One region of the Microbacterium petrolearium genome, then DNA from elsewhere that is predicted to be linked to it. Evidence: predicted binding sites of a transcription regulator. Region 1 holds the regulator's gene; each other region holds the start of a gene.

Region 1 (7,253 bases):
CGGCCCTGAACGGCGGCCTGAACCTGTCGATCCTCGACGGCTGGTGGGACGAGTGGTTCGACGGCGAGAACGGCTGGGCGATCCCCTCGGCCGACGGCGTGGACGACCCCAATCACCGCGACGACCTCGAGGCGGCCGCGCTGTACGAGCTGCTCGAGCGCGAGATCACCCCGAGGTTCTACGACCGCGACGGCGCCGGCATCCCCGTGCGGTGGATGGAGATGATGCGGCACACCCTCGAGTCGCTCGGCCCCAAGGTGCTCGCCTCGCGGATGGTGCGTGACTACGTCAACGCGCTCTACACCCCGGCCGCGCGCAATGCGCGGGCGCTCGGCGCAGACTACGCGGGCGCGATCGAGCTCGCGGCGTGGAAGGGCCGCGTCCGTGCGGCCTGGCCGGGCGTGCGCGTGGAGCACGTGGAGTCCAGCGGCGTCGACGAGGTGGCCGAGGTGGGCGCCACCCTGCGCGTGCGCGCCGACGTCGCGCTGGGCGATCTCACCCCCGACGACGTGCAGGTCCAGCTCATCCACGGCCGGGCCGAGGGCGACGATCAGCTGACGTCGCTGCGGGTGGTTCCGCTCACGCTCGGCGAGCGCTTCGAGGGCTCCCGCGCGGCATTCACGGGCGAGGTCGTGCTGGACCGTGCGGGCCCGTTCGGCTACACCGTGCGGATCGTGCCGGTCCACCCGCTCCTCGCCACGACGACCGAGCTGGGGCTCGCGGCGCTCGCGTAGGGGGCGTGCTCGGTCCGCGACGCGGGCCGGGGGCTCAGTCCGAGCCGTCCTCGAGCGACTGCATCACGACGATCGAACGCGGGCCGACGGGGATCGCCTCGCCGGCGTGGCACACCGTGCCCTCGGCGACCTCCGGATCGGTGGAGAGCACCACCCGGAAGGCCGACTCCCACTGCTGCGGCATGATGCGCGCATCGATCGCCTCGGCGCCGGAGTTGAACCAGATCAGGAACGACGCGTCGGTGAGCTGCTCGCCGTGCGGCCCGGGCTCGCGCAGCGGCCGGCCCGAGACGTACATGCCGATCGCCCGCTGCGCTCCGTTCCCCCAGTCCTCGTCGGTCATCACGCGCCCGTCGGGGTGCGACCAGGCGAGATCCAGCGGTCCGCCGACGATCGTGGGCTGGCCCTCGAACCAGTGCCGCTGCCGCAGCGCGGGGTGCTCGCGGCGCAGGCGCAGCGCGGCCTTGGTGAACTCGTAGACGTCGAGCCACGCGTTGTCGGCGCTCCAGTCCACCCACGAGATCTCGTTGTCCTGGCAGTAGGCGTTGTTGTTCCCGCCCTGCGTGCGCCCTCGCTCGTCGCCCGCCGTGATCATCGGCACGCCGTTCGACAGGCAGAGCGTGAGCATGAGGTTCGCCGCCTGCCGCCGCCGCAGCGCGACGATCTCGGCGTCATCCGTCTCGCCCTCGACGCCGTGGTTCCACGACCGGTTGTTGTCGGTGCCGTCGCGGTTGTCCTCGCCGTTGGCCTCGTTGTGCTTGTGGTCGTAGCTGACCAGATCGCGCACCGTGAAGCCGTCGTGGGCGGTGATGAAGTTGATCGAGTTGTACGCCGAGCGCCCGTCGTCGGCGTAGAGATCGCTCGACCCGGCGAGCCGTGTGGCGACGTTGCGGATCGCGCCCTGCCCGCGCCAGAAGTCGCGGATCGTGTCGCGGTACTGATCGTTCCACTCCGCCCAGGGCGGGGGCATGCGGCCGACGAGGTAGCCGTCCATCGACACGTCCCACGGCTCGGCGATGAGCTTGACGTGGCGCAGGATCGGGTCCTGATCGATCGCGATGAGCAGCGCGCACGCGAAGTCGACCTCGTATCCGGTGCGGGTGAGCGCGCTCATGAGGTCGAAGCGGAACCCGTCGACGTGCATCTCGGTGACCCAGTACCGCAGCGAGTCGAGGATCAGCCGCAGCGCGAGGGGGTTCCACGCGTCCACGGTGTTCCCGCAGCCGGTGACGTCCCAGTACGTGTCGTCGAACCCGCCGTCCTCGGGGATCACCCGCTTGTAGAAGCCGCGATCGTCGAACCCGCGGAACGACAGCGTCGGGCCGTCCGGCCCCGCCTCGGCGGTGTGGTTGTAGACCACGTCGAGGATCACCTCGATGCCCGCACGGTGGAGGGACTTGACCATGTTCTTGAACTCGGTCACCTGCTCGCCGCGATCGCCGGACGAGCTGTACGCCCCGTCGGGGGCGAAGTAGCCGATGGTGTTGTAGCCCCAGTAGTTGACGAGTCCTCGTTCGAGCAGCGCGGGCTCGGAGAAGAACTGCTGGATCGGCAGCAGCTCCACGGCCGTGACCCCGAGATCCTGCAGATACTCGATCACGGCGGGCTCGGCCAGGCCGGCGTAGGTGCCGCGGACGTGCTCGGGGATCCGATCCTGCAGCTTCGTGAAGCCCTTCACGTGCAGCTCGTAGATCACGGTGTCGCGCCAGCGGTTCTTGGCCGGCTGATCGCCCTCCCAGTCGAAGGCGGGGTCGACCACCACGCTCCGGGCCGTGTAGGCCGCGGAGTCCGTGTCATCACGCACGGCCGGGGCGTCCTCGCGGGCGCCGAAGATCGGCTGCTCCGCGATGATCGTCCCGCTCGTGGCCAGGCCGTACGGGTCGAGCAGCAGCTTGTTCCGGTTGAAGCGATAGCCGCTGGCGGGATCCCAGGGGCCGTCGACGCGGAACCCGTAGAGCTGCCCGGGCCGGATGTCGGGGAGCGCGCCGTGCCAGATGCCGAGCGTGGATTCCGTGAGCTCGTAGCGCTCCTCGTGCCCCGCGTCGTCGAACAGGCACAGCTCCACCCCGGTGGCGTTGGGGGCGTACACGGCGAAGTTCGTCGACTCGGGCGACCACGTCGCCCCCAGCGGCCACTCCCGCCCAGGCCAGACCCGCGCCCGCTCCCCCCATGCGTGCCAGGTCACCGGCGTCATCAGTCGTTCCTCGTTCTGCCCTCGATGGATCCGCGCTGCGGCCTCCAGAGCACGATATCGGCGTTGCGCCGCACGCGCTTCCCGGCCCGCAGGGTCATGATCGAGCCCGTGACCCCGGCGGCGAAGACGCGCGCGCCCGGGCGGTTCTCGCGCTCGGCGCGCAGCTCGGCGGCGAGCGCGCCGACGCGGCGGCGCAGCTCCGACACCTCGTCCTCGAGATCGAGGATGCGGGCGATCGCGGGCAGACTCATCCCCTCAGCCGAGAGGTGGGCGACCTCGCGCAGCTGGCGGATGTCGCGCAGTGAGTAGCGGCGCGATCCGCCCGCCGTGCGGCCCGGCACCACGAGGCCGATGCGGTCGTACTGGCGGAGCGTCTGCGGGTGCATGCCGGCCAGCTCGGCGGCCGCGGCGATCGCGAGGATCGGGGCGTCCTCGTCCACGTCGTCCGGAATCCTCATGTCCTCACCTCCCCTGCTCGTCCTGCCATCATCCCGCGAGGCTGCACGCCCGCGCCGAGGCTGCATCCCGTGTCTGCTGTCTCGGCGCGGCGCTGCAGTCTCGCGGGATCATCGTCAGCCCCGGGCGCGGGCGATCAGATCGGCGCGCGGGTTCTCGTGCGGCTCCACCTCGCGGAAGCGCTCGAGGGCCTCCTTCTGCGCTTCGGTGAGGTGGCTCGGGACGACCACCTGCACCTCGGCGAGCAGGTCGCCCGTGCCCTTCTTCGACGTGATGCCGCGTCCCTTGACGCGCAGCACGCGACCGGAGGGCGTGCCCGGCGTGACGCGCAGCTTGACCACGTCGCCGTCGAGGGTGGGCACCTCGATCGTCGCGCCGAGCGCCGCCTCGGTGAACGTCACCGGCACCGTCACGCGCAGGTTCAGGCCGTCGCGCGTGAAGACGGGGTGCGGGCGCACCTTGACCTCCACGACGATGTCGCCGTTCTCGCCGCCGTCGGGCGACGGGCGCCCTCGTCCGCGCAGCCGAATCTTCTGGCCGTCGCCGACGCCGGCGGGGATCTTGATCTTGAAGGGCTTGCCGTCGCCGCTCTGCAGCGTGACCGTCTCGCCCTTCGCCGCCGTCACGAAGTCGATCGTCGTGTTGGCGCGGAGATCCTGCCCCTTCGTGGGGCCGCCGAAGCCCTGGAAGCCGCCGGAGGGCTGCCTGAACCGACCCGACCCGAAACCGCCGCCGCGGCCCTGGTTGAACATCGTGAAGATGTCGTCGAAGTCGGCCGCCGATCCGCGATTCGTCGTGAACCGGCTGAAGACGTCCTCGAAGCCGCCCGCACCCGATCCGCCCGCCGTGAAGCGCGCGCCGGATCCCATCGCGCGGATCTCGTCGTACTCGCGGCGCTGCTCCGCGTCGGAGAGCACCGAGTACGCCTCGCTGATCTCCTTGAACTTCGCCTCGGCCGCCGCGTCGCCCGGATTGGAGTCCGGGTGGTACTGCCGCGCGAGCTTGCGATACGTCTTCTTCAGATCGTTCTCGGAGACGTCCTTCGAGACCCCCAGGACCTTGTAGAAGTCCTTGTCGAACCAGTCCTGACTGGCCATGCGTCTCCCGCCTTACTCCGCCGGCACGGCGACCACGACCTTCGCCGGCCGCAGCTCCACGTCGCCCAGGCGATAGCCCACCTCGACCACCTCGAGGATGGTCGACTCGGTCGTGCCCGGCACGGGCTGCTGGAACACGGCCTCGTGCTGCTGCGGGTCGAACACGTCGCCCGCCGCGCCGTAGGTCATCAGTCCCATGCGCTCCGCCACGCCGCGCATCTTCTCGGCCACGAGCGCGAACGCGCTGCCCTCCTCGAGGTCGCCGTGCTTGGCGGCGCGGTCGAGGTCGTCGAGCACGGGGAGCAGACTCTTGGCGACCCAGCCCTTGGCCCGGTCGATCTCGAGCTGGCGCTGCTCCTCGGTGCGGCGACGGTAGTTGGCGTACTCCGCCTGCAGGCGCTTGAGGTCGTGCTGCAGCTGCGTCTCGTAGTCGCTGCGCTCGGCCTCGGCCGCCTCGTCGGTCTGCTCGGCGCCGAGGATGTCGTCCACCGTCAGCGACTCGTCTCCCTCGGCAGGCTCGCCCGTCGGGGCGCCCTGGTCCGCAGGGGCACCCTCGGCGCTCTGGTCCGCCTGCGCGTCGGGGCCGGAAGCGCTCGCCTCCGGCCCCTCGGCGCCAGGCTGGACCTCGTCGTTCTCGTCGAAGTCCTTGTCCGCCATGGTTACTTCTTCTCGTCCTCGTCGTCGACGACCTCGGCGTCGATGACGTCCTCGTCCGACTCGCCGCCGGCCTGCTCGCCGGCGGGCGCGCCCTCCGAGGACGCCGCGGCGGCATCCGCCTGCGACTGCGCGTAGATCGCCTCGCCCAGCTTGGCCTGGCTCTCATTCAGCTTGTCGAACGCCGTCTTCACGGCGTCGTCGTCCTCGCCGGCGAGCGCCGTCTTGAGCGCGTCGACGTCGGCCTGCACCGAGTCCTTCACGTCGGCCGGCAGCTTGTCCTCGTTCTCCTTGATGAGCTTCTCGATGGAGTACGACAGCGTCTCGGCCTGGTTGCGGACCTCGGCGGCCTCGCGGCGCTTCTTGTCCTCGGCCGCGTGCTCCTCGGCCTCGCGCACCATGCGCTCGATGTCCTCCTTGGGCAGCGACGAGCCGCCCGTGATGGTCATCGACTGCTCCTTGCCGGTGCCCTTGTCCTTCGCCGAGACGTGCACGATGCCGTTCGCGTCGATGTCGAAGGTGACCTCGATCTGCGGCACGCCGCGCGGGGCCGGTGCGATGCCGGTGAGCTCGAAGGTGCCCAGCGGCTTGTTGTCGCGGGTGAACTCGCGCTCGCCCTGGAAGACCTGGATCGCCACGGACGGCTGGTTGTCGTCGGCCGTGGTGAAGGTCTCGCTGCGCTTGGTCGGGATGGCGGTGTTGCGCTCGATGAGCTTGGTCATGATGCCGCCCTTGGTCTCGATGCCGAGCGACAGCGGGGTCACGTCGATGAGCAGCACGTCCTTGCGCTCACCCTTGAGGACACCGGCCTGCAGGGCCGCGCCGACGGCGACGACCTCGTCCGGGTTCACGCTCTTGTTGGGCTCCTTGCCGGTCTCGCGCTTGACGAGCTCGCTGACCGCGGGCATGCGGGTCGAGCCGCCGACGAGCACGACGTGGGCGATGTCCGACACCTTGATGCCGGCCTCGCGGATGACGTCGTCGAACGGCTTCTTCGTGCGCTCGAGGAGGTCCTTCGTGAGATCCTCGAACTTCGCACGCGTGATCGTCTCCGACAGCGAGACGGGGCCGTTCTCGGTGAGCGAGAGGTAGGGCAGGTTGATGCTCGTCGAGGTCGAGCTCGAGAGCTCCTTCTTCGCCTGCTCCGCGGCCTCCTTGAGGCGCTGCAGCGCGATCTTGTCGCCCGAGACGTCGACGCCGGTCGAGTCCTTGAACTGCTTGATCAGGAAGTCGACGATGCGCTGGTCCCAGTCGTCGCCACCGAGGCGGTTGTCACCGGCCGTGGCGCGCACCTGGATGGTCGAGAAGTCGTCGTCCTTGCCCACCTCGAGCAGCGAGACGTCGAAGGTACCGCCACCGAGGTCGAAGACGAGGATGAGCTCGTCCTCCTTGCCCTTGTCGAGGCCGTAGGCCAGGGCGGCGGCGGTGGGCTCGTTGATGATGCGGAGCACGTTGAGGCCCGCGATCTCGCCGGCCTCCTTCGTGGCCTGGCGCTCGGCGTCGTTGAAGTACGCGGGAACGGTGATGACGGCATCCGTCACCGTGTCGCCCAGGTACTGCTCGGCGTCGCGCTTGAGCTTCATGAGGATGCGCGCGCTGATCTCCTGCGGCGTGTACGCCTTGCCGTCGATCGCCTGCGTCTTCCAGTCGGTGCCCATGTGGCGCTTGACCGACGCGATGGTGCGGTCGACGTTGGTGACGGCCTGGCGCTTGGCGGTCTCGCCGACCAGCACCTCGCCGTCCTTCGTGAACGCGACCACCGAGGGGGTGGTGCGGAAGCCCTCGGCGTTGGCGATGACCTTCGGCTCGCCACCCTCGAGGACCGCGACGACCGAGTTGGTCGTTCCGAGGTCGATGCCCACAGCGCGTGCCATGTTGTCTCCTTTGTGTTGCCGCCTTGAGGAAGTCCTCGCACGGATCTGAGTCGTGCTGACTCAAGGATAGATCGGCGCCACGAGGGGCGTCAAATGAAGTTGATATGAATCAGCTCAACTTTTGCGAGCAGGCAGGATGGGACGGTGACGTCGATCCTCCATCCGCCCGTCGGCACCGCGCTCCGGATCGTCGCGGCGCTGCAGGAGCGGGGCCTGCCGGTCGCGGTCGGCGGATCCGCACTGC
Region 2 (7,253 bases), on a different contig from region 1:
TGAGCCCGAGCGCAGCGGTCTTGTTGGCGCTCACGCCGAACTCCGCGATCCGGGTGATCATGGCCGTCAGCGCGACGAGGTCGACCGCGATCGCGATGACGAGCATGCCCAGCTGCAGAGCGTCGAACGGCCCGGCCGGCGCGAGCGCCTCGCGCGCGGAGATCGTGTAGAGGGTCAGTGCGAGCACGAGGATGAGCACGCCGTCCATGAGGATCAGCAGCTCCCGGTCGACGAGGGCGAGCGAGCCCGCCGTGGCGAGGGCGGCGAGCATCCACAGCAGCGCGAGCGTGACGATCGGCGTGAACACGCGCGTGAGCACGGGCACGATGTTCTCGATCACGTTCTGCTTCGCCTCGACGAGCCACGCGGCCACGAGCACGGCACCCGGCACGCACACCCGCGGGATCGCGCCGATCGCGACGGTCGTGTCCGTGCCGGTCAGCGAGAGCACGGCGCTCGTGAGGCCGATCAGCACGCCGCCGCCGAGGGCGAGCAGCACGAAGTACACGGCGAACTCGCCCGTGAACCGCACGAAATCCATCCGCGCCGCGTGGTCGCGCCAGCGCCCCGCCGCATACGCGATGCCCACGAGCCCCCACGCGACGATCGGCAGGTGGATGGTCGTGAGCAGCTCCGTCGCCCCGACCCCCGTCGCGCTGGGGAACGGCATCAGGGCCTGCGTCGCGACGAGCACGCCGAACACGACGGCCAGCGCCACGGTCGTGCGCGGGGCCGGCCGGCGCTTCCACACGAAGTACGCCGCGAGGAACGCGAGCACCAGGGTCGGCAGCACGCGGAACAGCGCCGCATTGGCCTCGACGCCGCCGAGCGGCGCGCCGTAGGAGAACAGCTGGATGAGCGCGAGAACGGTGAGGCCGGCGGCGGCGCCGAGCCCGATCGCGACGATGGGCTCGCGGCGATCCGCCGCGAGCCCATCGGCCGCCGTCAGCTGCTTCCACATCCGCTCGGTGTGCTCGCGGGCGAACTCGCGCGAGATCGCGTCGGTGCCGCCCATCCGCCGGATCGCGACGAGGAAGGCCTCGTCGTCGGCCAGTCCCGCCGCGGAGAGGTCGTCGATCTGCGCGCGCAGGTGATCCTCGAGCTCGTCCAGATCGGCGGCGGCGATCGCGCGGTGCCGCTGCAGGTAGCCGCGCCACTGGGCGATCTGCTCCTCGACCTCCGCCCGCGGCGCCATCACGCCCACGCTCCCGCGGTCGTGCCTGCCGCGTTCGGGCCGGCGGGGCGGGCCTCCCAGACGTTGCGCATGACGTCGGCCACGACCTCCCACTGCGCCCGGCGCTCCTCGAGCAGGGCGCGGCCGGCGTCCGTGATCGCGTAGTGCTTGCGGCGACGCCCCGTCTCCGAGGTGCCCCACGTGGCGGACAGCAGGCCCGCCCGCTCGAGCCGGTGCAGCAGCGGATAGAGCATGCCGTCCGTCCACTCCATCCGGCCGCCCGACAGCTCGCTCACGCGCTTCAGGATCGCGTAGCCGTACAGCTCGCCGTCGGCGAGGATGCCGAGCACGAGCGGGGTGGCGGAGGCCGCCACGAGGTCCTTGTCGATGCGCATGCGCGCCTCCGTTCATCCCTTGTACCTCTAGGTAATCGAACCTAGCGCATCTAGGTATGGATTCGGGCTGGGAATAGGCCGGGATGCGGCGCCGTTCAACTTGATACAACCGCACTCAACTTCTAAAGTTGATGGCGAACCGCTCAAGTTTTAGGAGACAAGGAATGGCCGACTTCCCCCAGGACGGTCTCGGCGCGTTCGACGAGTTCCTCGCGCGCTACCTGCAGGGTGAGCGCGCCCGCTCGGCGCGGTCGATCGACCTCAGCCGCTTCCTCAGCGCGCGCACGCAGAGCCTGCTGCAGCGCGCCGCCGCGTTCGCGCACGCCCGCGGCCAGCAGGAGATGGACGCCCTCCACGTGCTGCGCGTGCTCCTCGACGACGACACGGTCGCCCGGGCGGTCGCGCGCGTCGGCGCCGAACTCGACGCGCTGCGCTCCGAGACGGAGCAGCGCCTGCCGCAGGAGAGCCTCCCCGTCCACAGCGACGAGGCGGTGATCACCCCCGCCGTGCAGCGCGCGATGTTCCACGCGTACCAGGTGGCGCGCTCCGCGGGCGCGACCTACATCGATCCGGAGCACGTGTTCTTCGCGCTCGTGCTGGCGCAGGACTCGCCCGCCGGGCAGATCCTCTCGCGCGCCGGCGTGACGCCCGAGGCGCTCACGCAGGGCGCCCGCGAGGCCGTCTCGCCGCAGGGCGCGCCGGAGGAGGCGCCGTCCGGCGGCGGATCGATGCTCGAGAAGTACGGCGTCGACCTGACCGCGCGCGCCGAGGCCGGGGAGCTCGACCCCGTGATCGGCCGGGCCGACGAGATCGAGCAGACCATCGAGATCCTCTCGCGCCGCACCAAGAACAACCCCGTGCTCGTCGGTGAGGCCGGCGTGGGCAAGACCGCCATCGTCGAGGGCCTGGCCCGCGCGATCGTGGCGGGCGAGGTGCCCGAGCAGCTGCGCGGCAAGCGCGTCATCGCGCTCGATCTGCCCGGCATGCTCGCCGGCACGCGCTTCCGCGGCGACTTCGAGGAGCGCCTCACCAAGACGATCGACGAGGTCGCCGAGCACCGCGGCGAGCTGATCCTGTTCCTCGACGAGATCCACACGCTCGTCGGCGCGGGCGGCGGCGGTGAGGGCGCCATGGACGCCGGCAACATCCTCAAGCCGCGCCTCGCGCGCGGCGAGCTGCACCTCGTCGGCGCCACGACGCTGAAGGAATACCGCACGATCGAGAAGGACGCCGCGCTGGAGCGCCGCTTCCAGCCGGTGCGCGTGGGTGAGCCGTCGATCGCCGACGCGGTCGAGATCCTGCGCGGCCTGCGCCCGGCGTACGAGGAGCACCACGGTGTGACGTACACCGACGACGCGCTGCGCGCCGCCGTGGAGCTGAGCGACCGCTACCTCACGGAGCGCGTGCTGCCCGACAAGGCCATCGACCTCATCGACCAGGCGGGCGCCCGACTGCGGCTGCGCCTGGGCGTGCCGGTCGACACCGCCGCGCTCATGGAGCGGCTCGCCACGCTCGAGTCCGAGAAGAACGCCGCCGTCGCCGCCGAGCGGTACGAGGAGGCCTCGCGCCTGCGCGACGAGATCGCCGACGTCCAGCGCCGCCTCGACGAGGCCGCCACGAGCGGCGCGCCCGCGGGCGCGGTCGTGGACGAGCCCGAGATCGCGGCCGTCGTGAGCCGCGCCACGGGCATCCCCGCCAGCCGGATCACCGAGACCGAGCGGGCGCGCCTGGCCGGCCTGGAGGACGAGCTGCACGCGCGCGTCATCGGCCAGGACGACGCCGTGCGCGCGGTCGCGCGGTCGGTGCGCCGCAGCCGCACCGGCATGGGCGATGCCCGCCGCCCCGTCGGCTCGTTCCTGTTCCTCGGCCCCACCGGCGTCGGCAAGACCGAGCTGGCGAAGGCCCTCGCGGCGAGCCTGTTCGACGACGAGGGCGCGATCGTCCGCTTCGACATGAGCGAGTTCGGCGAGCGGCACACCGTCGCGCGCCTCGTCGGCGCCCCTCCCGGGTACGTCGGCTACGACGAGGCGGGCCAGCTCACCGAGCGCGTGCGGCGCAACCCGTACTCGATCGTGCTGTTCGACGAGATCGAGAAAGCGCACCCCGACGTGTTCAACCTGCTGCTGCAGGTGCTCGACGACGGCCGCCTGACCGACGGCCAGGGACGCACGGTCGACTTCCGCAACACCGTGGTCGTGATGACCTCGAACCTCGGCTCGGAGTTCCTGGCCTCGCGCAGCGGCGCCATCGGGTTCTCCGCGAGCGGCGCGGAGTACGACGAGAAGGACCTGCGCGACCGGGTGATGGGCCGGCTGCGCGAGTCGATGCGCCCGGAGTTCCTCAACCGCATCGACGAGATCGTGCTGTTCCGCAAGCTCGACCGCGAGCAGCTGCGGCGCATCGTCGACCTGCTGCTCGGCGCCACCCGCGCGCGCCTGGGCGCCCGCGAGATCTCGCTCGAGGTCTCCGAGGCCGCGATCGACTGGCTCGCCGAGCACGGGTACGAGCCCGAGTACGGCGCCCGCCCGCTGCGCCGCCTCATCCAGCGCGAGGTGGACGACCGGATCGCCGATCTCCTGGTGGCGGGCGACCTGGCGGACGGCGGCCGCGTGCGCCTCGACGCCGTCGCGGGCGAGCTCCTCGTCACGGCCGACGCCCCGGTCGCGGCCTGACCCTCCGCGAACCCGCCCTCGATCCGCCACCCCGCGCCCGATCCGGCGCGGGTTCGGCGAACGGGGGCGGGTTCGGCGCCTTCGCTCGCGGAAACTAGGATCGGTCGGTGACCACCAGCATCATCCTCGACGTCGACACCGGGGTGGACGACGCCCTCGCCATCCTCACCGCCGCGCTCTCGCCCGAGATCGAGCTCGTCGCCTGCACCACCACGTGGGGCAACGTGGACGTCGACACCGCCGCCCGCAACACGGCGTTCGTCCTGAACATGGCGGGCCGATCGGATGTGCCCGTGGCGCGCGGCGCCGAGGGGCCCTCGAACGGCGCCACGGCGTCGTTCTCGACGAACGTGCACGGGGAGGACGGCCAGGGCGGCCAGGCCGACACGTCGTTCGTGCCCGCGCTCACCGCCGAGACGGCCCCCGAGCTCATCATCCGCCTGAGCCACGAGCGGCCGGGCGAGCTGCACCTCGTCGCGGTGGGCCCGCTCACGAACCTCGCCGACGCGCTCGCGGCCGATCCGACGCTGCCCGAGCGGATCCGCGAGGTCACGATCATGGGCGGCAGCTTCCTGGCGCCCGGCAACATCACCCCGGCCGCCGAGGCGAACATCTGGCACGACCCGGAGGCGGCCCAGCGCGTCGTCGAGGCCGGGTGGGCGTGCACCTTCGTCGGGCTCGACGTGACGATGCGCGACATGCTCGAGGAGGACCACCTGCGCGCGCTCGCCGCCGGCGGCGCGATCGGGGGCTACTGCGCCCGGATCCTCGATGCGTACTACGACTTCTACCTCGGCGAGACGGGGCGTCGCTGCGCCGGCAACCACGACGCGCTCGCCGTGGGCATCGCCGCCGGCCTGGCCACCGCGACGCTCGCCCCGGTGGTGCCGATCGAGATCGACACCACCGACGGGCCGAACCGCGGCCGCACGAGCGCCGACCTGCGCGGCATCCACAACGACTGGCCCGCCGTCGCCGGCGCGCGCCACCGCGCCGTGCTCGCGACCGAGCCGGGGTTCACCGACCGGATGACGCACCTGCTCGCCGGGGCATGAGCGGGGCCGGGACCGAGGACAGCGGCCCCGGCGCGCCGCGGCGGAGCGGACTTGCGCGCGCGCCGGATCGGCGTAGTGTCATCGTTCGTGATTCATCGGGCGCCCGCCGGGGCGCGCATGGCGCGGGCGCGGTCAGCCGCCCGCCGCGGCCTCGCACCCGCGCAGGCGATCGTCACCGGATTCGGTGCCGCCCTGCTCGTCGGCACCACCCTGCTGTGGCTGCCGATCTCGAGCGTGGGGCCGGGCGCGACCTTCGTCGAGGCGATCTTCACGGCGACCTCCGCGCTGTGCGTCACGGGCCTCACCGTGGTCGACACGGCCGTGTTCTGGAGCCCGTTCGGGAAGCTCGTCATCCTCGCCCTCATCCAGCTCGGCGGGCTCGGCATCATGCTGTTCGCCGCGCTCGTCGGCCTCGCGCTCGCGCTGCGGCTGTCGGTGCGGGCGAGGCTCAACACGGCGGCCGAGGCGAAGGCGTTCGGCGTCCCGGACGTGCGGCGGCTCGCGCGCGGCATCTTCCTGACGAGCCTCGGGATCGAGGCCGTCGTCGCGATCGTGCTCGCGCTGCGCTTCGCGCTCGCCTACGGATACGACGCGGCGCAGTCGGTGTGGCACGGCGTCTTCCACGCCGTCTCGGCGTTCAACAACGCCGGCTTCGCGCTCTACACCGACAACATGATGGGCTTCGTGGCCGATCCGTGGATCGCGCTGCCCATGTGCGCGGCGATCGTGCTGGGCGGCATCGGCTTCCCCGTGCTGCGCGAGCTGAAGCGCGCCTGGCGGCGCCCGCTGCACTGGTCGATGAACACGCGCATCGTGCTGCCCGGCACGCTCGTGCTGCTCGCGATCGGCGCCGTCGCCATCACGGTGATCGAGTGGGAGAACCCCGGCACCCTGGGAGGCGAGGATCCCGCGACGCGCGTGCTGGCCGGCTTCTACCACTCCGTGCAGACGCGCACGGCGGGGTTCAACTCGGTCGACATCGGCGCGATGCACGACGAGACGTGGCTCGTGATGGACATCCTGATGTTCATCGGCGGCGGCCCCGCCGGCACGGCGGGCGGCATCAAGATCACGACCTTCGCCGTGCTGTTCTTCATCCTGTGGACCGAGCTGCGCGGCGGCACGGCCGTGAACATCTTCGGCAAGCGGCTGGCGCGCTCGGTGCACCGCGAGGCGATCTCGGTCGTCCTCATGGCGATCGGCGCCGTGGTGGCGGCGACGGTGGCGATCCTCGCGATGACCGATTTCGACCTCGACCGCGTGCTGTTCGAGTGCGTCTCGGCGTTCGCGACGGTGGGGCTGTCGACTGGCATCACGGCGGACCTGCCGGAGGTCGGCCAGCTCATCCTCGTCGCGCTCATGTTCCTCGGCCGCATCGGGCCGCTCACCCTCGGCTCGGCGCTCGCGCTCCGCGAGCGCCGCATCGCCTACGAGCTCCCCAAGGAGCGCCCCGTCATCGGCTGACGGGCGGAAAGGACAACTGATGGGATCGTTCCTCTCGTTCGGAGAGAACGCCAGGCGCATCGCCGAGGCCGACTCGGTCGCGGTGATCGGCCTGGGAAGGTTCGGCGCGTCCGTCGCGCTCGAGCTGATGGCCTCGGGCACCGAGGTGCTCGGGATCGACGCGGATGAGGACCGGGTGCAGGAGCTCAACGGGCGCCTCACCCAGGTGGTCCGCGCCGACGCCACGAAGGAGGAGGTGCTGCGTCAGCTCGCCGTCGACCAGTTCGACCGCGCCGTCGTCGCGGTCAGCGGCGATCTGAAGGTCTCGATCCTGTGCGCCTCGCTGCTGCTGCAGCTGAACGGCCCGGTGATCTGGGCGAAGGCGATCGACGAGCAGCACGGCCGGATCCTCGAGCAGCTCGGCGTGCATCACGTCGTGTACCCCGAGTCCGACATGGGGCGCCGCGTCGCCCACCTCGTGCGCGGCGCCGCGAAGGACTACCTCGAGATCGAG
Region 3 (7,253 bases), on a different contig from region 1:
AGCTCGACGGTGGCCTCGCTCGTGGCGGTGAAGTTGACGACGGCGTAGATGCCCTCGTTCTTCTTCTGGATCTCGTAGGCGAAGCGGCGCTTGCCCCAGACATCGACCTTGTCGATCGTGCCATCAGCATCCGTGATGACCTTCAGGAACTTGTCGAGAATCGTGGGAACCTGGCGCTCGTCGATCTCCGGCTGAAGGATCACCATGAGTTCGTACTGGTGCGTCATTGACCCACCTCCTTCGGACTAGATCGGCCGCCGAGCATCTCTCGACGGCAGGAGGGTGTGTTGCACATCGCGCGGCGTGAGGCCGCACAACCTTTGCAGTCTATCCGATCAGGGCTTTTCCCGCGAACCCGCGGGGTCGGCCTCGGGGCGCGAGGTGCGCAGCATCGGACCGAGGGCGAAGACCATCTGGTAGAGCGGGCGCGGGGTGTCGGGATCGGCGTCGCGGGCGTTGCGGAGCCGTTCCCCCCAGCGGGCGCCGAGCTCCTGCAGCTCGGCGGACAGCTCCTCCGCCTCCGCTTTGGTCAGCGGCGCCTGACTGATGCTGCCGATGCGAACCGTCTCGTCCGGCTCGCCGATGAAGGCCTCCGGCTCACCTCCCAGCACGGCGCGCAGCCAGCGCAGCACGGGTTCGGTCACGAGCCGCGCCTCCGGGGAGTCCTTGCTCAGCCGGTACCCGTCGGTCGAGAGCGGCTTCCACACGCGGTCGCGCCGGTCGCGCGCGAGCTCACCTCGTCGCCGCGGTCGGCGCCATCCTCATCCGCCGGCCGCTGAACGGCGACCTCGCCGAGGCGCGCAGCACGCACCCGCTCAAGGCGCTCGCCGAGGGCCTGCGCTACGTCGGCTCGCAGCCCCTGTTCGTGGTCATGATCGCGCTCGCGATCGTGCTGAACACCGCGAGCAACGGCTCGACGATCGCCGTGACGCTCGACCTGGCCGAGCGCGGCACCGATCCGTTCCTCATCGGCCTGCTCAGCACGATGATCGGCGCCTCGCTGCTGGCGGGATCGTTCCTCGCGCCGGTGCTCGTGAAGCGGGTGCGCACGGGCACGATCGTGCCCGCGTGCATGGCCGTGATGTCGCTGTCGTTCCTCGCCATGGCGATCTTCCCCACCTACGGCGCGATCCTCGCCTGCTACACCGTCGCCTACCTTCTCGCGCCGGCGCTGAACGCGTCGATCTTCTCGTACGCCGCCGTCATCACCCCCGAGCAGATGCAGGGCCGCTTCTCGTCGGTCGCCGCGCTCTCGGGCGCCGCCTCGTTCCCCCTCGCACCGCTGGTCGGCTCCGGCCTGCTCGCGGGCGTCGGCCTGGCCACCGCGCTCCTCGTGCTGGCGCTCACGCTCGTCGCCGTCGCGATCGCCCTGTCGCTCTTCCGCCCGCTCACCCGCATCGGCACCCCCGACACGTGGGCGGCCGACGCGGCCTGACCCGGCGGGCTCCGGCGTGATAGACAGCAGAGCATGGACGAGATCGCCCCCTCCCCGCAGCGCCACCACCGCCTGCCCGGGCTGTACAACTTCCGAGATGCCGGCGGGTACGACACCGCCGCGGGCACGGTGCGCTGGGGCAAGCTGTTCCGCTCGGACGCCCTGCACCGCATCGACGAGGTGACGCGGCAGCACCTGGTGGGGCTCGGCATCGCCCACGTCGTCGACCTCCGCAGCGCGATGGAGCTGGAGGCCGCACCCAGCGCCCTCGCCGAGCTGCCGATCACCGTGCATCATCTGCCCGTCTTCGCGGGGGCGGCGCCCGTCTCGGCCGCGGCCTCCGGCATCGCGCGGGTCTACGAGCACATCGTCGACGAGCGGGGCGAGGCGCTGGCGGCCGCGGTGCGCGTGATCGCGGGCACGGCACCGCACGAGGCGGTGCTCGTGCACTGCACGGCGGGGAAGGATCGCACGGGGCTCGTCATCGCGCTCGCGCTGTCGGCGGTGGGCGTGGCCCGCGAGGACGTGGTCGCCGACTACGCGCTGACCGAGGCCAACCTGCGCGGCGAGTGGGCCGACCAGATGCTCGCCGCCATCCGCGCCAGGGGCATCGATCCGACCCCCGAGATCGTGGGGCTCGTCACCGCGAGCCCCGCCGCCGTGCTCGAGGCGACGCTCGCGCGGATCGACGCCCGCCACGGTTCGATCACCGACTACCTGATCGCGCACGGGATGACCGCGGCCGAGATCGACCGCCTCGCCGACACCCTGATCGATCGCGCCTGAGTCAGCGCCGCAGCTCGAGACCCAGCCAGTCGGCGAGCGCCTCGAGCTCGGCGTCGACGGCGTCGGCGTCGGCCGGCGACAACGGCACGTCCTCGTGGATCGCGTTCACCGTGAGCACGCCCTTCTTGCGGTCGGCCTTCGCGTCGAGCTTGCCGATGAGGCGGTCGCCCAAGAGGATCGGCAGCGCGAAGTAGCCCCAGCGCCGCTGGGCGGCGGGCTTGTACATCTCGAGCACGTACTCGAAGCCGAACAGGTCGCGCGCCCGGTCGCGGTCGTAGACCATCCGATCGAACGGCGACAGCAGCGCCGCCCGATCCCCCGCCCACTCGGCGCCGAGCACGTCCGGATGCACGCGCCACGTGCCCTCGACGCCCTCGACCACGGCCTCGAGCCCGATCGGGCCGAGCGGCGAGGGCTCCGCCGGGGAACGCAGCGGCTTCTCGCGGGCGATGCCGAGCGACAGCAGGCGGCGCTCGTCGCGGATCGCGCGGGCCTCGTCCGGCGACTGCACGTGCAGGTCGGCCGGGTACACGCGCTCGGCGAGATCCCACAGCCGCCGCCGGCCTTCGCGCCCCGACACCGCCACCTCACCGCGCAGGCACAGCACCTCGAGCATCCGCCCGGTGTTGCGCTCGTCGTCCCATCCGGTGGAGGCGTACGGCACCTCGGGGTCGTTCGGCAGCGTGGCCGCGGTCTGCGCGCCGTCCGCACGCAGCCGCGCCACGATCCGGTCGCGGAACGCCGCGTTCGCCTCGACCCAGGCGCTCGTCGCGGGATTCACCCACTCGTCCGCGACCGCGAGCACGACGCCCATGTCGGCCATCGGGCGCAGCAGCGTGACGTGCTCGGCCACCGTGCGCTCCACCTCGAGTGCGTGGGTGAGGTCGGCCGGCGCGAAGGCGTCGCCGAGGCGCGACCACAGCACGAGCTCCTGGCTGCGCGCGACCGCGGTGGTCGGATCGATCTGCACGCCCGCGAGCTGATCCATGACCTCGAGCAGCGACTGCGGCCGGTACGCGTCGAGGAACTGCGCGCGCACCGCGATGCGCCGCGCCTCCTGCCCGCTCAGCGTCAGCATGCCCCGATCGTGCCACCCCGGGCGCCGACGCAGAAGGCGCGGATCCGCCCGCGGCGCGCGGGCCGGCTGTCGTACGGTGGCAGGGTGAGCCAGCCGTCGCCCTCCGCCTATCGCTTCGACGCGCGGCCGCTCGTCGATCCCGTGGACCGCGCCGCCGTGAAGGCGTGGCGGGCGCAGCAGCGCGCGAACGGCGTCGGCACGGGCCAGGGCTGCCTCGTCGCCGGCATGATCGCGTTCGCGTCGGTCTTCCTCGTCGTCGGGCTGGCGATGCTGCCGCTGATCGGGGGCGCCTTCTCCGGGGACCGGCCGTCGCCGGCGTTCGTGCTCGTGCCGCTGCTGTTCCTCGCCGTGCCGATCATCATGATCGTCGCCGTCGTGCGCGGCGCGATCGGCTCCCCCGAGGCCGCATACCGGCTCGACCACTTCGCCCGCGCCAACGGAATGCGCTACCTGCCCCGAGCCGAGGATCCGCGCCTTCCCGGCATGATCTTCAACCGCGGCAACTCGCGCCAGGCCACCGGCCGGGTGCGCGGCGAGCACCCGCGCTTCGTCGAGTTCGGCAACTACCGTTACACGACCGGATCGGGCAAGAACCGCACCACGCACCGCTGGGGCTACGTGGCGATCCACCTCGACGCCCCGCTGCCGCACATCGTGCTCGACGCGCTCGGCAACAACAGCGTGTTCGGCTCCAACCTGCCCACGACCTTCGACCGCGATCAGCGCCTGAGCCTGGAGGGCGACTTCGACCGCCACTTCGCGCTGTACTGCCCGCAGGGCTACGAGCGCGACGCGCTGTACCTGTTCACGCCCGACATCATGGCGCGGTTCATCGACCACGCCGGGCAGCTCGACGTCGAGATCGTCGACGACTGGCTCTTCCTCTACACCCGACGGAACGTCTCGACGCTCGATCCGCGCACCTGGGCATGGCTGTTCTCGGTGGTCGCGGCCCTCATGGACAAGCTCGCTCAGTGGGGTCGGTGGCGGGACGAGCGGCTCACGGCGGGCGCCGCCCCGGCCGCCGTCGTCGCGCCCGGAGGGGCCCTGCCCTTCGGCGACGAGGCCGTCGTCGCGCCGCCGGCGCCGGCACCCGGCGTGGCCGAGCCCGGGCGACGCCTGAAGAAGGGATGGTCGTGGGCGAGTGTCGTGGTCGCGCTCCTCGCGATCGCGTGGTTCGCCCTCAACGTGATCGGCATCTTCGGCCGCTGAGCCGCGCAGCTTCGAGATCGCTGTGAAGTTGGCACTCTCACCCCGAGAGTGCTAATAATCGAAGTGAGTCGATCCGACTCGATTCTGTGAGGTGAACAGCGCCAGACAGAAGGAGGACGATCACCATGGCGATGTTCTTCGATCCGTTCCGCGAGCTGGACCGCGTCGCCCAGCAGATGCTCGACCGTCAGGGGCCGCGGCTGATGCCGATGGACCTGTACCGCGACGGCGATCACTACGTTCTCAGCGCCGACCTGCCGGGGATCGATCCCGGCAGCGTGGACATCGACGTCGACGGTCAGGTGCTCACGATCCGCGCCGAGCGGACCGTGCGCAGCGACGAGGGCGTCTCGTGGATCACCCGCGAGCGTGCCTCGGGCACCTTCCTGCGTCAGCTGAATCTCGGCCAGGGCATCGACACCGAGGCGATCTCGGCCCGGTACGAGAACGGCGTGCTCAGCGTGCTCATCCCGATCAGCGAGAAGGCCAAGCCCCGCAAGATCGAGATCCAGCACGGCAGCGACGCACCCGCGATCACCGTCTGACGCGGCACAGACGGGGCGGCTCCGATGGAGCCGCCCCGTCTGCATGCGCACGCGATTCGCGGGCATCTGGTCGCCGTCGCTCCCCGGACTGCGCGAGCCCCCGGCCCCCACCTGGCTCAAGCGCCCCCGCCTGACAGCCCGCGGGGCGCCGCCGCCTGAGGCCGGTCAGCGCGCGGAGCGGGGCGCGAGCGTCGAGAGCAGCGCGAGCTTCTCGTGACTCTCGGTGCCCGGCACCGCCGTGTAGACGAGCAGCGACTGCGACGTGGCGGGGTCGATCAGGTTCTGACAGGTCACGTCGAGCAGGCCGACCTCGGGGTGAAGGAAGCGCTTCGTCTCCGCCGGGCGCAAGCCCACCTCCTGCAGCTGCCACACCTCACGGAACTCCTCGCTCCGGGCCAGCAGCAGGTCGGCAAGTGCCGCCGCACGGGACCTGGGACCCCGGCGCCCCCGCACTTCGCGCAGTCCCGATGCCCACAGCCGCGAGAGGAAACCGTGGTCCTCGCGGGGGTAGAGCTCACGCATGTCGGGATCGGTGAACCATCGGAAGCCGATGCTCCGTTCCGGCCCCTCGAAGCGCGTCAGGTCGCCCGTCAGCGCGATCCCCAGGGGCGTCTGGCGCAGGGTCTCCCCCAGCTCCGTCACGATCTCGGCCGGGGTGTCCTCGAGCCGGTCCAGCACCCGCAACAGGCCGGGTCCGATGTGCTCGCTGCCGCCACCGCGCGGCGGCAGCGGATGCCCGGCCAGGCGGAACACGTGGTCGCGCTCATCCACCGTCAGGTGCAGGCCCTGCGCGATCGCCGCGAGCATCTGCTCCGACGGCAGCGGTCCGTCACCGCGCTCGAGGCGGGCATAGTAGTCGGCCGACATGTGGCACAGCGCGGCAACCTCCTCGCGGCGCAGGCCCTCCGTGCGGCGACGTCGGCCCCGGGGAAGACCCACGTCCTCCGGCTGCAGCGCCGCACGGCGCCGCCGGAGGAAGTCGCCCAGCCCCGCCCTGTCGATCACCACGCCTCGATCCTGGCACCCGCGGGTCCGGCCAGCCACGACATGCCAGGTCCTGGATCCGCCGTTCGGCATCGCGCCACAGTGGGAGCCGACCAAAGGAGACCCATGCCTCGCACGCCCATCGACCTCCCTCTCCCGTCCCTCGCCGGCCGACGCGCCGTCGTGACCGGCGGCAGCGACGGCATCGGACTGCGCATCGCCACTCGACTGGCCCGTGCCGGCGCCGATCTCGTGCTTCCGGTGCGCAATCCCGCCAAGGGAGCGGCCGCGGCCGAGAGCATCCGGGCGGCGACGCCCGGCGCCGTCATCGAGCTGCCGCCACTCGACCTCTCGTCGCTCGCGTCCGTCGCCGATCTCGGCGACGCGCTCGTCCGCGACGGACGGCCGATCCACCTGCTCATCGCCAACGCGGGGGTCATGACCCCGCCGACGCGCCAGACCACATCCGACGGCTTCGAGCTCCAGCTCGGCACCAACCACCTCGGGCACGCCGCCCTCGTCGCCCATCTGATGCCGCTGTTGCGCGCCGGCAGAGCGCGGTGACATCGCAGGTGAGCGTGGCCGCCGCACGCGGCGGGATCGACTGGGGCGACCCGAACGGGGAGCGGTCATACGACGGCATGCGCGCCTACCGCCAGTCGAAGATCTCCGTCGGGCTGTTCGGGCTCGAGCTGCAGCGCCGCAGCGCCGCGCGCGGATGGGGGATCACGAGCACCCTGTCGCACCCCGGGGTGGCGCCGACCAGCCTGCTGGCCGCGCGTCCCGAGATCGGCCGCTCCGGGGACACCCTCGGTGTGCGGGTGATCCGCTGGGGGTCGGCTCGGGGCCTGTTCTTCGGAACCCCGGAAAGCGCTGCGTTGCCCGCGCTGTACGCGGCGGCGTCACCGGACGCGGAGCCCGGGCGACTGTACGGCCCGAAGGGACCGGGCCACCTCGGCGGCGCACCCGCCGAGCAGTCGCTGTACCGTGCCTTGCGGTCCGCCGACGACGCCGCGCGTCTGTGGCAGCTCACCGAGGAGCTCACGGGCGTCACGTTCCCCGGGTGAGCTCACACCATGCCGAGCGCGCGGGCCTCGTCCTCGGTGAGCAGCCGCGAGCGGATGAGAAAGCGCATTCCGGTCGGCGCCTCGACGCTGAATCCCGCGCCGCGGCCGGGGACGACGTCGATCGTGAGATGGGTGTGCTTCCAGTA

What was found. Region 1 encodes HspR, which represses chaperone genes until heat shock. Its sites were predicted from a motif close to AAGTTGAGTCNNNNNGACTCAACTT; they were not measured.
Region 2: a site for HspR is predicted at 1,667-1,691, ahead of ACYVJ0_RS06485 (ATP-dependent Clp protease ATP-binding subunit). Genes of this name have one in related genera too.
Region 3: a site for HspR is predicted at 4,572-4,596, ahead of ACYVJ0_RS09775 (Hsp20/alpha crystallin family protein). Genes of this name have one in related genera too.

The regions. Positions count from the first base shown of each region.
Region 1 is NZ_BAAGRQ010000002.1:21,801-29,053, reverse strand. Features, by position in the region: gene glgP (alpha-glucan family phosphorylase) at 1-734, shown strand, start outside; gene glgX (glycogen debranching protein GlgX) at 769-2,928, opposite strand; gene ACYVJ0_RS02045 (heat shock protein transcriptional repressor HspR) at 2,928-3,386, opposite strand; gene ACYVJ0_RS02040 (DnaJ C-terminal domain-containing protein) at 3,501-4,481, opposite strand; gene ACYVJ0_RS02035 (nucleotide exchange factor GrpE) at 4,494-5,138, opposite strand; gene dnaK (molecular chaperone DnaK) at 5,141-7,009, opposite strand; gene ACYVJ0_RS02025 (hypothetical protein) at 7,154-7,253, shown strand, end outside.
Region 2 is NZ_BAAGRQ010000006.1:53,276-60,528, reverse strand. Features, by position in the region: gene ACYVJ0_RS06495 (permease prefix domain 1-containing protein) at 1-1,195, opposite strand, end outside; gene ACYVJ0_RS06490 (PadR family transcriptional regulator) at 1,195-1,569, opposite strand; gene ACYVJ0_RS06485 (ATP-dependent Clp protease ATP-binding subunit) at 1,734-4,241, shown strand; gene ACYVJ0_RS06480 (nucleoside hydrolase) at 4,349-5,296, shown strand; gene ACYVJ0_RS06475 (TrkH family potassium uptake protein) at 5,414-6,760, shown strand; gene ACYVJ0_RS06470 (potassium channel family protein) at 6,780-7,253, shown strand, end outside.
Region 3 is NZ_BAAGRQ010000011.1:38,443-45,695, reverse strand. Features, by position in the region: gene rpsF (30S ribosomal protein S6) at 1-227, opposite strand, end outside; gene ACYVJ0_RS09800 (hypothetical protein) at 336-644, opposite strand; gene ACYVJ0_RS09795 (MFS transporter) at 872-1,435, shown strand; gene ACYVJ0_RS09790 (tyrosine-protein phosphatase) at 1,469-2,221, shown strand; gene ACYVJ0_RS09785 (DNA glycosylase AlkZ-like family protein) at 2,223-3,299, opposite strand; gene ACYVJ0_RS09780 (hypothetical protein) at 3,384-4,511, shown strand; gene ACYVJ0_RS09775 (Hsp20/alpha crystallin family protein) at 4,637-5,056, shown strand; gene ACYVJ0_RS09770 (helix-turn-helix transcriptional regulator) at 5,222-6,061, opposite strand; partial or broken gene ACYVJ0_RS09765 (SDR family oxidoreductase) at 6,167-7,107, shown strand; gene ACYVJ0_RS09760 (DUF779 domain-containing protein) at 7,110-7,253, opposite strand, start outside.